One region of the Kitasatospora sp. NPDC088264 genome, then DNA from elsewhere that is predicted to be linked to it. Evidence: riboswitches for the same ligand, from Rfam matches in the RefSeq annotation. Region 1 holds a riboswitch; the other holds the start of a gene.

What was found. A riboswitch is a leader RNA that binds a small molecule or an ion and turns the genes downstream of it on or off. The one in region 1 is predicted to bind glycine.
Region 2: linked by a shared signal. The riboswitch ahead of gcvT (glycine cleavage system aminomethyltransferase GcvT) and the one ahead of gcvP (aminomethyl-transferring glycine dehydrogenase) in region 1 are both predicted to bind glycine.

What each region holds. Positions count from the first base shown of each region.
Region 1 is NZ_JBFBIR010000023.1:95,724-101,751, reverse strand. It holds gene AB0O82_RS19890 (YsnF/AvaK domain-containing protein) at 1-761, opposite strand, end outside; partial or broken gene AB0O82_RS19885 (PRC-barrel domain-containing protein) at 753-1,061, opposite strand; glycine riboswitch at 1,285-1,388, shown strand; gene gcvP (aminomethyl-transferring glycine dehydrogenase) at 1,626-4,526, shown strand; gene AB0O82_RS19875 (DUF5999 family protein) at 4,618-4,809, opposite strand; gene AB0O82_RS19870 (hypothetical protein) at 5,204-5,776, opposite strand.
Region 2 is NZ_JBFBIR010000009.1:144,733-150,760, reverse strand. It holds gene AB0O82_RS10335 (enhanced serine sensitivity protein SseB C-terminal domain-containing protein) at 1-280, opposite strand, end outside; gene AB0O82_RS10330 (enhanced serine sensitivity protein SseB C-terminal domain-containing protein) at 398-1,240, opposite strand; glycine riboswitch at 1,443-1,548, shown strand; gene gcvT (glycine cleavage system aminomethyltransferase GcvT) at 1,780-2,901, shown strand; gene gcvH (glycine cleavage system protein GcvH) at 3,141-3,515, shown strand; gene glyA (serine hydroxymethyltransferase) at 3,610-4,878, shown strand; gene AB0O82_RS10310 (L-serine ammonia-lyase) at 5,036-6,028, shown strand, end outside.

The sequences.
Region 1 (6,028 bases):
TGGATCTCGACGTGCTCGCGGCGCAGCTCGTCCCGGATCACCTCCTCGGCGGTGTAGCGCTCCACCACCAGGCGGACCCGCTCGATCGGGGTGAGGTACTTGCGGACCACCGGGCGCTCCTCGCGCAGGGTGACCTCCTCCACCGCCTCGGCGATCTCCTTCTCGGTGAGCGAGGCGCGCTCGGCCTCGCTCACCGGCATCCGCTCCACCCGGACGCGCTCGCGGACCACCGGGACGCGGCGCTCGACCTGCTCGCTGGTCACGTACTTGCGCAGCCTCGCGGTGCCCACGATGTGCCAGTCCGTGGTGATGTCCAGGCGCTCCTCGCGGCAGGTGATCTCCACCGGGCCGTTGGGGGACGACGGGGCCGGACCGGTCGAGCGCTCCGAGGCCGGCGGGGCCACGGCCGAGTTCGTGGTCGCGGTGGTCGTCACGATCGGGGCGGGTTGCGGCTTGGGCTCGGTCGTCGTGGGGGCGGCCGCGGGTGCGGGGGTGTTGAGGGTCCGCACGCTGACCTCCGTCGCGGTGCCGGTGGGGTCGGCAGGGGTGGTGGTCGGGGCGGGGTCGAGGGAGTGGAAGGCGATGGGCTTCACGGGCTCGGCCGCCGAGGTGGTGCCGAAGTCGAGGTCGGGGCGCGCGGGTCGGTCGCCGTCCCGGCCGACCGGGCGGTCACTCTCGCGGCCGGCCGGCCGGTCACCCTCACGACTGACGGGCCGGTCACTGTCCCGGCCGACCGGGCGGCCGTTCGCCGGGGTGTCCAGGCCGTAGTAGCGGTAGAGCTGGAGCTCCTGGGCGGGCGACAGGTGCTGGCCGACGCCGAAGTCCGGCGACTCCTTCACCAGCGACTTGTCGTACGGCACCCGGAGCTCGTCGCCGGAGAACTCGCTGGTGGTGAGCGGGACGAAGGCGTCCCGGCCGAAGATGCCGGTCCGGACGGCTGCCCACTCCGGCTGGCCGGTGGCGTCGTCCAGGTAGACCTCGTCGACCGTGCCGATCTTGTCTCCGTTGCGGTCGACCGCCTTGTGGCCGATGAGGTCCCGGGGATCGATATCGGTTTGCACTCTTTCCTCCAGTGCGCTGCGCCTGCGGAACTCCCGCAGGACCGTGGCCGGAGCACCCGTTCCGCCTGCCACTTCACACCAAAGGCCATGAATCGGACGGGCGCGACCGGGGTGCGCCGGACGGGCTCCGGGCTGGACCGTCCGGGGGACGCGCGTAGACCCCGAGCGACCCGACGCGACCGTGATCAGGGGGCCTGCCGCTGGTACCCTGGGCGGCGACCGCCGAGCCCGCTCGGGAGAGTCCCCGGCCACGGAAAGCGCTGGTCGGGGCGCCGAAGGAGCAACTCCTCCCCGGAATCTCTCAGGCATCCGTACCGTGTGGGGTAGGTCACTCTGGAAAGCAGGGCAGGACCGTCGGCAGGGAGCCGACGGGCACCACCCTCACCGACGGTGCAAGCCGGCGGCGTGCCCACAGCGCGCCGTGCGGGTGAAGCTCTCAGGTCCCGATGACAGAGGGGGAGGCCTGTCGGGTTCGCCCGCCCGGGTCGAGCCGCTGTCCGCAGCGGCTCCGGCCGGTCGGCGTGCGCACCCCCGCCGGTCCGTGACCAGGAGGCCTCGACCACCATGAACGCCCAGCCGAACGCGGGACGCCCCACCGGCGCCTCGACCCTCACCGAGCTTGAGCTGGCCAGCCCCTTCGAGAACCGCCACATCGGCCCCGACGACGCCGCGCAGCAGAAGATGCTGGCGTCCATCGGCTACGGCTCGCTGGACGAACTCGCCGCCACCGCCGTTCCCGAGGCGATCCGCTCCATCACCGGCCTGGACCTGCCCGGCGGCCGCAGCGAGGCGCAGGTGCTCGCCGAACTGCGCGAGCTGGCGAGCCGCAACCAGGTGCTCCAGCCGATGATCGGCCTGGGCTACTACGGCACCTTCACCCCGCCGGTGATCCTGCGCAACGTCATGGAGAACCCGGCCTGGTACACCGCCTACACGCCGTACCAGCCGGAGATCTCCCAGGGCCGCCTGGAGGCGCTGCTCAACTTCCAGACCCTGGTCTCCGACCTGACCGGCCTGCCGACCTCCGGCTCCTCGCTGCTCGACGAGGGCACGGCGGCCGCCGAGGCGATGGCGCTCGCCCGCCGCGTCACCAAGGTCAAGGGCGGCGTCTTCCTGGTCGACGCCGAGACCCTGCCGCAGACCACCGCGGTGATCAACACCCGCGCGGTGCCGACCGGTGTCGAGGTCGTCGTCGCCGACCTGTCCGAGGGCATCCCGGCCGAGATCGCCGAGCGCGGCGTCTTCGGCGTGCTGCTCCAGTACCCGGGCGCCACCGGTGTGGTCCGCGACCTCACCCCGGTCATCGAGCAGGCGCACGGCCTCGGAGCGATCGTCGCGGTCGCCGCCGACCTGCTGGCGCTGACCCTGCTCGCCTCGCCGGGCTCGCTCGGCGCCGACATCGCCTGCGGCACCTCGCAGCGCTTCGGCGTGCCGATGGGCTTCGGCGGCCCGCACGCCGGCTACCTGTCGGTGCGCGCCGAGTACGCCCGCTCGCTGCCCGGCCGCCTGGTCGGCGTCTCGGTCGACGCCGACGGCAACCGCGCCTACCGCCTGGCGCTGCAGACCCGCGAGCAGCACATCCGCCGCGAGAAGGCCACCAGCAACATCTGCACCGCCCAGGTGCTGCTCGCCGTCATGGCCTCGATGTACGCCGTCTACCACGGTCCGGACGGCCTGGCCGACATCGCCCGCCGCACCCACCGCTACGCCGCCGCCCTCGCCGAGGGCCTGCGGGCCGGCGGCGTCGAGCTGCTGCACGGCGAGTTCTTCGACACCGTCACCGCCGTCGTCCCGGGCCGTGCCGCCGAGATCGCGGCCGCCGCCCGCGCCAACGGCGTCAACGTCCACCAGGACGGCGCGGACCGGATCTCGGTCTCCACCGACGAGACCACCACCCGCGAGCACCTCGCCGCCGTCTGGGCCGCGTTCGGCGTCCCCGCGGTCGAGGTCGCCGAGGGCGCCGACGCGCTGCCGGCCGCGCTGCTGCGCCAGGACGAGTACCTGACCCACCCGGTCTTCCACAGCCACCGCTCGGAGACCGCCATGCTGCGCTACCTGCGCCGCCTGTCGGACCGGGACTACGCGCTGGACCGCGGCATGATCCCGCTGGGCTCCTGCACCATGAAGCTCAACGCGACCACCGAGATGGAGGCCGTCACCTGGCCGGAGTTCGGCCAGCTGCACCCCTTCGCGCCGATCGAGCAGGCCCAGGGCTACCTCAGCCTGATCCGCGAGCTGGAGCGCCAGCTGGTCGAGGTGACCGGCTACGACGCCGTCTCGATCCAGCCGAACGCGGGCTCGCAGGGCGAGCTGGCCGGCCTGCTGGCCGTCCGCGCCTACCACCACGCCAACGGCGACACCCAGCGCGACGTCTGCCTGATCCCGTCCTCCGCGCACGGCACCAACGCGGCCTCCGCGGTGATGGCCGGCATGCGCGTGGTCGTGGTGAAGACCCTGGTCGACGGTGACGTGGACGTCGAGGACCTGAAGGCCAAGATCGAGCAGCACCGGGACAGCCTCTCCGTGCTGATGGTCACCTACCCCTCCACCCACGGCGTGTACGAGACCCAGATCACCGACATCTGCGCCCTGGTGCACGAGGCCGGCGGCCAGGTGTACGTGGACGGCGCCAACCTGAACGCCCTGGTCGGCCTCGCCAAGCCGGGCAAGTTCGGCGCGGACGTCTCGCACCTGAACCTGCACAAGACCTTCTGCATCCCGCACGGCGGCGGCGGCCCGGGCGTCGGCCCGGTCGCGGTGCGCGCCCACCTGGCGCCGTACCTGCCGAACCACCCGCTGCAGCCGGAGGCCGGTCCGGCCACCGGGGTCGGCCCGATCTCGGCGGCGCCGTGGGGCTCGGCGGCCATCCTGCCGATCTCCTGGGCGTACGTCCGGCTGATGGGCGGCGAGGGCCTCAAGCGCGCGACGCAGGTCGCGGTGCTGAACGCCAACTACATCGCCAAGCGGCTGGCACCGCACTTCCCGGTGCTCTACACCGGCCCCGGCGGGCTGGTCGCGCACGAGTGCATCATCGACCTGCGCCCGCTGACCAAGGAGACGGGCGTGACGGTGGACGACATCGCCAAGCGCCTGATCGACTACGGCTTCCACGCGCCGACGATGTCCTTCCCGGTGGCCGGCACGCTGATGATCGAGCCGACCGAGTCCGAGGACCTGCACGAGATCGACCGGTTCTGCGACGCGATGATCGAGATCCGGGCCGAGATCGACAAGGTCGGCTCGGGCGAGTGGGCGGCCGCGGACAACCCGCTGCGCAACGCCCCGCACACCGCCGCCGAGCTGGCCGGCGACTGGGCGCACGGCTACTCGCGGCAGGAGGCGGTCTTCCCGGCGGGCGTGAACCCGGCGGACAAGTACTGGCCGCCGGTCAGCCGGATCGACGGCGCGTACGGCGACCGCAACCTGGTCTGCTCCTGCCCGCCGCTGGAGGAGTACGGCGTCTGATCCGGACCGGACGTACGGCAGGGCCCCGACGGCACGTACCGTCGGGGCCCTGCCCGTTGTCGTCGTTCGGCGGCTGCCCCCGCCGGTGCGGTCAGGCCGCGCGGGCGACGGGGCGGCGCGGCGCGATCACCCGGCCGTCGGGCAGCAGCTCTCCGGTGTCCTCGAACAGCACGACGCCGTTGCAGAGCAGGCTCCAGCCCTGCTCCGGGTGGCAGGCCACCGTGACGGCCGCCTCGCGGTCCTCGGACTCGGCCGACGGGCACTCAGGACGGTGCTGGCACATACGTACCCTCGCTTCGCTCTGCGATCCTCCCCCGTGGTGCGGCCGCCGGCGGAGCCGTCGGGAGCCGCCGCGGTAGCCGGATCCTGTCCGCGCGCCGACCAGGTGTGGACCGGCGCTCAAGTGGGTAGGACAGGTGGTCCTTCCACGCTGGTTCCCAGTGTCGGCATCTACGGTCGCGCGCGCAGGGATTTCGTGACATGCGCCACAACTCCCGGGTAGAGATCACCCGTTCAGGCGGGTCCGGCGGGAAACGGCGCACCGATGGGTCAGCTGCGGCATGGCCCGAGGAGGTCAGGGCGGATGGCCCGTCCGGGTGGTTCGGGCGGGCGAGGGCGACGCGCACGCTGCCGGGCCGCCGGGTGGTGGCCCGGCGGCCCGGCGGCGTGGGGTCGGCTCAGGAGGAGCCGAGCAGCAGTGGCTTGGCGAGCGGTGCCCGGGCGAGCAGCGGCAGCAGCTCGCCGGCCGGGTAGGCGCGGTGCGCGGTGACGCCGAGCGGGGCCGGGGCCAGCGGGATCAGCTGGTCGGCGGCCGGGTCGGCGTCGGGGCCGTGCAGCCACAGTGCTGTCGCGTACTGCCCGGGGAAGGTCAGCAGCCGGGGCTGCTGGCGGGACCGGGAGCCCTGGGCGAGCTGCCAGGCCTGGCGCAGCGCCCGGACCGTCGAGTCGAGGTAGGGGCCGGCGGTGAAGTGCGAGAAGGTGTGGCCCTCGACGGCCTGGACGACCTCCGCGGCGGCGGCGACCTCGGCGCCGTCCTTGATCAGGAATCGCCAGCCCGTCCGGCGGGCGGCGCGCAGCTCCGGGCGCGGCCCGTCCAGGACGTGGACGGCGAGCGGGTGCGCGGGGAGCAGCGGGCCGACCGGATGGCGCAGTGCTGCGGCGGCGGGTTGGCGCAGCGCGGTCTCCGAGTCGAGTGCGGCCAGGACGGCGCGCAGGGCGCTCGGCGGGGGCTGGGGGGTCTGCAGAGTCATGGCGGGGTCCGCCTCTCCGTGCGAGATCGGCGTGCGAGTGCGGCATACCGGCGTGGCGCGGCGTGTCATCGGTGACGGGACCTGGCCGTGTCCGGTTGTGCATGATCGCGGTGCCGGCGCGGTCGCCGCCGTCGACGAGGGTTTCGAGGCGGAGCGGGCCGGCCGGAGCGCAGTGCGAATTCTATCGAACAGGTGCGCAGGGTGACCTGTTTATCACAGGCGGTGGCGCCGGGCAAGTCGGCAGATCTGCTG
Region 2 (6,028 bases), on a different contig from region 1:
ACGCCAACTGCTCGGACGAGGTGACGGCCGGCGCGTAGCCGTGGCCGCTGATCTCCATGTTCCCGTACTGGGCGTCAGCGCTGCCCGGCGCACCGTGCCACAGCAGCATCCAGACCTGGCCGTCGGCCAGTGCGTGCAGCAGTTGCTCGTACGCCTCGTAGCGCTCCGGCGCGACCTCGCGCAGGGCGCGCTCCAGCGCGCCCGGATCCGCTCCGGGGCGCCCGGCGGGTGCCTGGCCCCAGGGCCCCGGTGCACCGCCCGCTACCGCTCCCGCACTCATGCGCCCACCTCGCCGCGCCTCATTCCTCAAGCCTGCCGACCCGTCGGCCGTCTGCACGCACCCTATGGCGCGGCACCGGCCACCGCCACGGCGACGTGCCTCCGATACGAACCCCGCTCAACCCCGCGCGTAGAAAGGGAGTACCCGGGTGAGCAGCCACTCGACCACCGGGTCATCGGCGAGATCGAGCAGTACGAGGTGGACGCCCCCCGGCAGCGGCGCGGTTCCCAGCGCGCGGCCGAGCGCCTCGTTCACCGCACCCGGGTCGGCCGGGGCCGTCTGGTCCAGCTGGACGCCCACGAACATCACGGTCGGCTCGCCCTCGATGCTGGCGAGCGCCCGGCGCGCGGTCAACACTCCGGGCAGGGCGGACAGTTCGGCCCGGCAGGCGGCCAGGAAGTGCTCCGGGTCCTCCCCCGGCACCGGCTCGCGCAGCGCCACCCGGCCACCGGTCGGCGCCTCCGGGCCCTGTCCCTGGTTCTGGTTCTGGTTCTGACTCTGGCTCTGCTCCTGGTCGGCCAGGCGCTCCTCGCGCGGGCCGCGCCGCAGCTCCGCCACACCCTGCGGCGGCACCGGGATGCCCACCGCCGCCTCCGGGTTGACCGCGATGCCCACGCCCAGCGGCAGCCCGCGGGCGAACTCCCAGACCGGCGCCACCGCGAAGGCCATCCCCGGCGCCTGCCGCAGGAACACCTCCTGCGAGGAGAACACCGGCACGTACGGCTCGCCGGCCAGCTCGATGGTCGGCAGGTCCAGCGCGGGCCCCCGCGGGTCGCCGCCGGCCGGCAGCGGGATCCACACCTGGCTGCGGGCCAGCACCTCGATCACCCGCGGCGTCGCACCCGGATCGCCCAGCGCGGCGGTCAGCACCTGCTCCAGCTCGTTGGCCGGCCACCCGCCGCCCGGCGGCGCCGACTCCGGCCCGCCCCACCCCTGCTGCTGCTCCACCGGGTACCCCATGCGCGCCTGATCCGCCCTCTGCCGGTCGGCCGCCCTCTGCTGCGCCGACGCGCAGCAGTCTAGGGCGCACGCCCCGGGGGCGCCGGTTCGCGGTGGCGCGGTGTGACCGGGTCCCCTCTCCCGTCGTCGGCGCGGACGTGCCATGATGTGCGCGTTCGACGGCGCGGCGCGCCGGCGGACCGACAACTCCATACCGGCCGCTCGAACCCGCGCGGGAGAGCCCGGAGTGCCCCGTCAGGCGGCACAGCCGGCGCCGAAGGAGCAACTCCTCCCCGGAATCTCTCAGGCCCCCTTACCGCACGGGTTAGGCACATCTGGAAAGTGGCGCACGGCCCTGTCGCGCGCCCACCCACGGTGCAAGCCACCATGCTGTCCTGGATGCTGGAAACAGCTGCGGGCAGGTGGGCGGTGAAGCTCTCAGGTTCGACGACAGATGGGGAGACCCACGCCGCCGCATGCCCGCGCGCAGGGTCGGCCCCCGAGCGGGTCCGGTTCCGGCGCGTGCACCCATGAGTGCCCAGACCGAGGAGTTCCAGGCCATGTCGTCCCTCCGCCTCACCGCGCTCGACGCGCTGCACCGCGCCCTCGGCGCGACCATGACCGACTTCGCCGGCTGGGACATGCCGCTGCGCTACGGCAGCGAGCGCGAGGAACACCTCGCCGTCCGCACCCGGGCCGGACTGTTCGACCTCTCCCACATGGGCGAGATCACCGTCACCGGCCAGCAGGCCGGCGAGATGCTGGACCACGCGCTGGTCGGCTTCGTCTCCGCGCTGGGCGTGCTGCGCGCCCGCTACACCATGATCTGCGCCGAGGACGGCGGCATCCTGGACGACCTGATCGTCTACCGCCTGCGCGAGGACGCCTTCCTGGTCGTCGCCAACGCCTCCAACGCCCAGCTGGTGCTGGACGAGCTGATCGCCCGCGCCAAGGGCTTCGACGCCGTCGTCACGGACGACCGCGACACCTACGCGCTGATCGCCGTCCAGGGCCCGGAGGCCACCGCGATCCTGGCCGGGACCACCGACGCCGACCTGCCCGGCCTGAAGTACTACGCGATCCTCCCGGCCCAGGTCGCCGGCCGCGACGTGCTGCTCGCCCGGACCGGCTACACCGGCGAGGACGGCTTCGAGATCTTCTGCAACCCGGGCGACGCCGAGGGGGTCTGGCAGGCGCTGACCGCCGCCGGCGAGGGCCGCGGCCTGGTCCCGTGCGGCCTGTCGTGCCGCGACACGCTGCGCCTGGAGGCCGGCATGCCGCTGTACGGGCACGAGCTCTCCACCGACCTGACCCCGTTCGACGCGGGCCTGGGCCGGGTCGTGCGCTTCGACAAGACCACCAACGAGGGCACCTTCGTCGGCCGCAAGGCGCTGGAGAAGGCCGCCGCCGAGGCCGAGGCCAACCCGCCGCGGGTGCTGGTCGGCCTGGTCTCCGAGGGCAAGCGCGTCCCGCGCGCCGAGTACACCGTGGTCTCCGCCGACGGCGCCCCGATCGGCCGGATCACCTCGGGCGCCCCGTCCCCGACCCTGGGCCGGCCGATCGCGATCGCCTACGTGGACGCGGCCCACGCCACCCCCGGCACCGCCGTCGCGGTGGACGTGCGCGGCAAGCACGAGCCGGTCGAGGTCGTGGCGCTGCCGTTCTACAAGCGCGGCCGCTGAGGCCCCGCCCTCCCCGTAGACCCCGTAGACCCCGTGGACCCGGGCCTGCACCATGCCCGACCCGGGCTTGAGCCACGCCTGATCCACGCCTGATCCACGCCTGATCCACGCCTGATCCACGCCTGATCCAGGTCTGACCCAGGCCTGACCCAGGCCCGAACCACGCCTGATCCGCGTCGAAGCCGTCCGTGCGGCGGCCCGCTTCGTCGTACCCGCTTCCCATCCTGGAGAATGACGCCATGAGCAACCCCCAGCACCTGCAGTACACCAAGGAGCACGAGTGGCTGACCGCCGTCGAGGGCGGTGTCTCCACGGTCGGCATCACCGCCCACGCGGCCGACGCGCTCGGTGACATCGTCTACGTGCAGCTGCCCGAGGTCGGCGCCGACGTGACCGCGGGCGAGTCCTGTGGCGAGCTGGAGTCCACCAAGTCGGTCAGCGACCTGTTCTCCCCGGTGACCGGGAAGATCGTCGAGATCAACCAGGACGTCCTGGACGACAACAGCCTGGTCAACAGCGCCCCGTTCGAGGGCGGCTGGCTGTTCAAGGTCCAGGTGGAGTCCACCGACGAGCTGCTCAGCGCGGACGAGTACACCGCCTTCATCGGCGGCTGACCCGCTCGTGACGGGGCGGTCGCAGCGCGGCGGCCGCCCCGCCAGGCTCCCCCCTTCTCCGCTCCCGTCTCTCTCCTCCCGGGAAGACCACACCATGACGGTTCTGAACCAGTCCCTGCACTCCCTCGACCCGGAGATCGCCGCCGCGGTCGACGCCGAGCTGCACCGCCAGCAGACCACCCTGGAGATGATCGCCTCCGAGAACTTCGCCCCGGTGGCGGTCATGGAGGCCCAGGGCTCGGTGCTCACCAACAAGTACGCCGAGGGCTACCCCGGCCGCCGCTACTACGGCGGCTGCGAGCACGTCGACGTGGTCGAGCAGATCGCGATCGACCGCATCAAGGCCCTGTTCGGCGCCGAGCACGCCAACGTCCAGCCGCACTCGGGCGCGCAGGCCAACGCCGCCGCGATGTTCGCGCTGATCAAGCCGGGCGACACCATCCTGGGCCTGGACCTGGCCCACGGCGGTCACCTGACCCACGGCATGAAGATCAACTTCTCCGGCAAGCTCTACAACGTGGCCGCGTACCACGTGGACGAGAAGACCGGCCAGGTCGACATGGCCGAGGTCGAGCGCCTGGCCAAGGAGCACCAGCCGAAGCTGATCATCGCCGGCTGGTCCGCCTACCCGCGCCAGCTGGACTTCGCCGCGTTCCGCCGGGTCGCCGACGAGGTCGGCGCGCTGCTGATGGTGGACATGGCGCACTTCGCCGGCCTGGTCGCCGCCGGCCTGCACCCCAACCCGGTGCCGTACGCGGACGTGGTCACCACCACCACCCACAAGACCCTGGGCGGCCCGCGCGGCGGTGTCATCCTGTCCAAGGCCGAGTACGCCAAGAAGATCAACTCCGCGGTGTTCCCCGGCCAGCAGGGCGGCCCGCTGGAGCACGTGATCGCCGGCAAGGCCGTCGCCTTCAAGGTCGCCGCGTCCGAGGAGTTCAAGGAGCGCCAGCAGCGCACCCTGGAGGGCGCCAAGATCCTCGCCGAGCGCCTGCTCCAGGCCGACGTCGCCGAGGCCGGCGCCTCGGTGCTGTCCGGCGGCACCGACGTGCACCTGGTCCTGGTCGACCTGCGCAACAGCCAGCTCGACGGCCAACAGGCCGAGGACCGCCTGCACGAGGTCGGCATCACGGTCAACCGCAACGCCGTCCCGAACGACCCGCGGCCGCCGATGGTCACCTCCGGCCTGCGCATCGGCACCCCCGCGCTCGCCACCCGCGGCTTCCAGGCCGAGGACTTCCGCGAGGTCGCCGACATCATCGCCGAGGCGCTCAAGCCCGCCTTCGACGAGGACGCCGCCACCGCGCTCAAGGCCCGCGTCACCGCGCTGGCCGAGAAGTACCCGCTCTACCCGAACCTCTGATCACCGCGGTGATCGTTCGGGCGGGGTGACCGGCCTCACCCCGCCACGGCACCTGGGATCCCGGGGCACCGCGCACACTGGACAGTGCGCGCGGTGCCCCGACCCGTGTCGTCCCCCGCCCGCCAGTCCTTCCACGAGACAGACAAGGACGTCCCCCGTGGCCCTCAGCGTCTTCGACCTCTTCTCCATCGGCATCGGCCCGTCGAGCTCCCACACCGTCGGCCCGATGCGTGCCGCCCGGATGTTCGCCCGGCGCCTGCGGTCCGAGGACCTGCTCGCCGAGGTGGCGAGCGTGCGCGCCGAGCTGTACGGCTCGCTGGGCGCCACCGGCCACGGCCACGGCACCCCGAAGGCCGTCCTGCTCGGCCTGGAGAACAACTCCCCCCGCACGGTCGACGTCGACCAGGCGGACAAGGACGTCGAGCGGATCACCACCGAGAAGCGGCTCAACCTCCTCGGCACCCACCCCATCGACTTCGACCCGGGCACCCAGGTGGTCCTGCACCGCCGCCGCTCGCTGCCGTACCACGCCAACGGCATGACCATCTGGGCGTACGCGGCGGACGGCTCCACGCTGCTGGAGAAGACCTACTACTCGGTCGGCGGCGGCTTCGTCGTCGACGAGGACGCCATCGGCGCGGACCGGGTCAAGCCCGACGACACCGCGCTGCGCTACCCCTTCCGCACCGGCGAGGAGCTGCTGCGGCTCACCCGGGAGACCGGGCTGTCGATCTCCGGCCTGATGCTGGAGAACGAGAAGGCCTGGCGCTCCGAGGAGGAGATCCGGACCGGGCTGCTGGAGATCTGGCAGGTCATGCAGGAGTGCGTGCGGGCCGGCATGTCCCGCGAGGGCATCCTGCCCGGTGGCCTCAAGGTCCGCCGCCGCGCCGCCGCCGCCGCCCGCGCGATGCGCGCCGAGGGCATCGGCCCGGCCAACGCGATGGAGTGGGTGACCCTCTACGCGATGGCGGTCAACGAGGAGAACGCCTCCGGCCGCCGGGTGGTCACCGCTCCGACCAACGGCGCGGCCGGGATCATCCCCGCCGTCCTGCACTACTACCTGAACTTCATCCCGGGCGCCGACGAGGACGGCATCGTCCGCTTCCTCCTCGCGGCCGGCGCCATCGGCATGCTCTTCAAGGAGAACGCC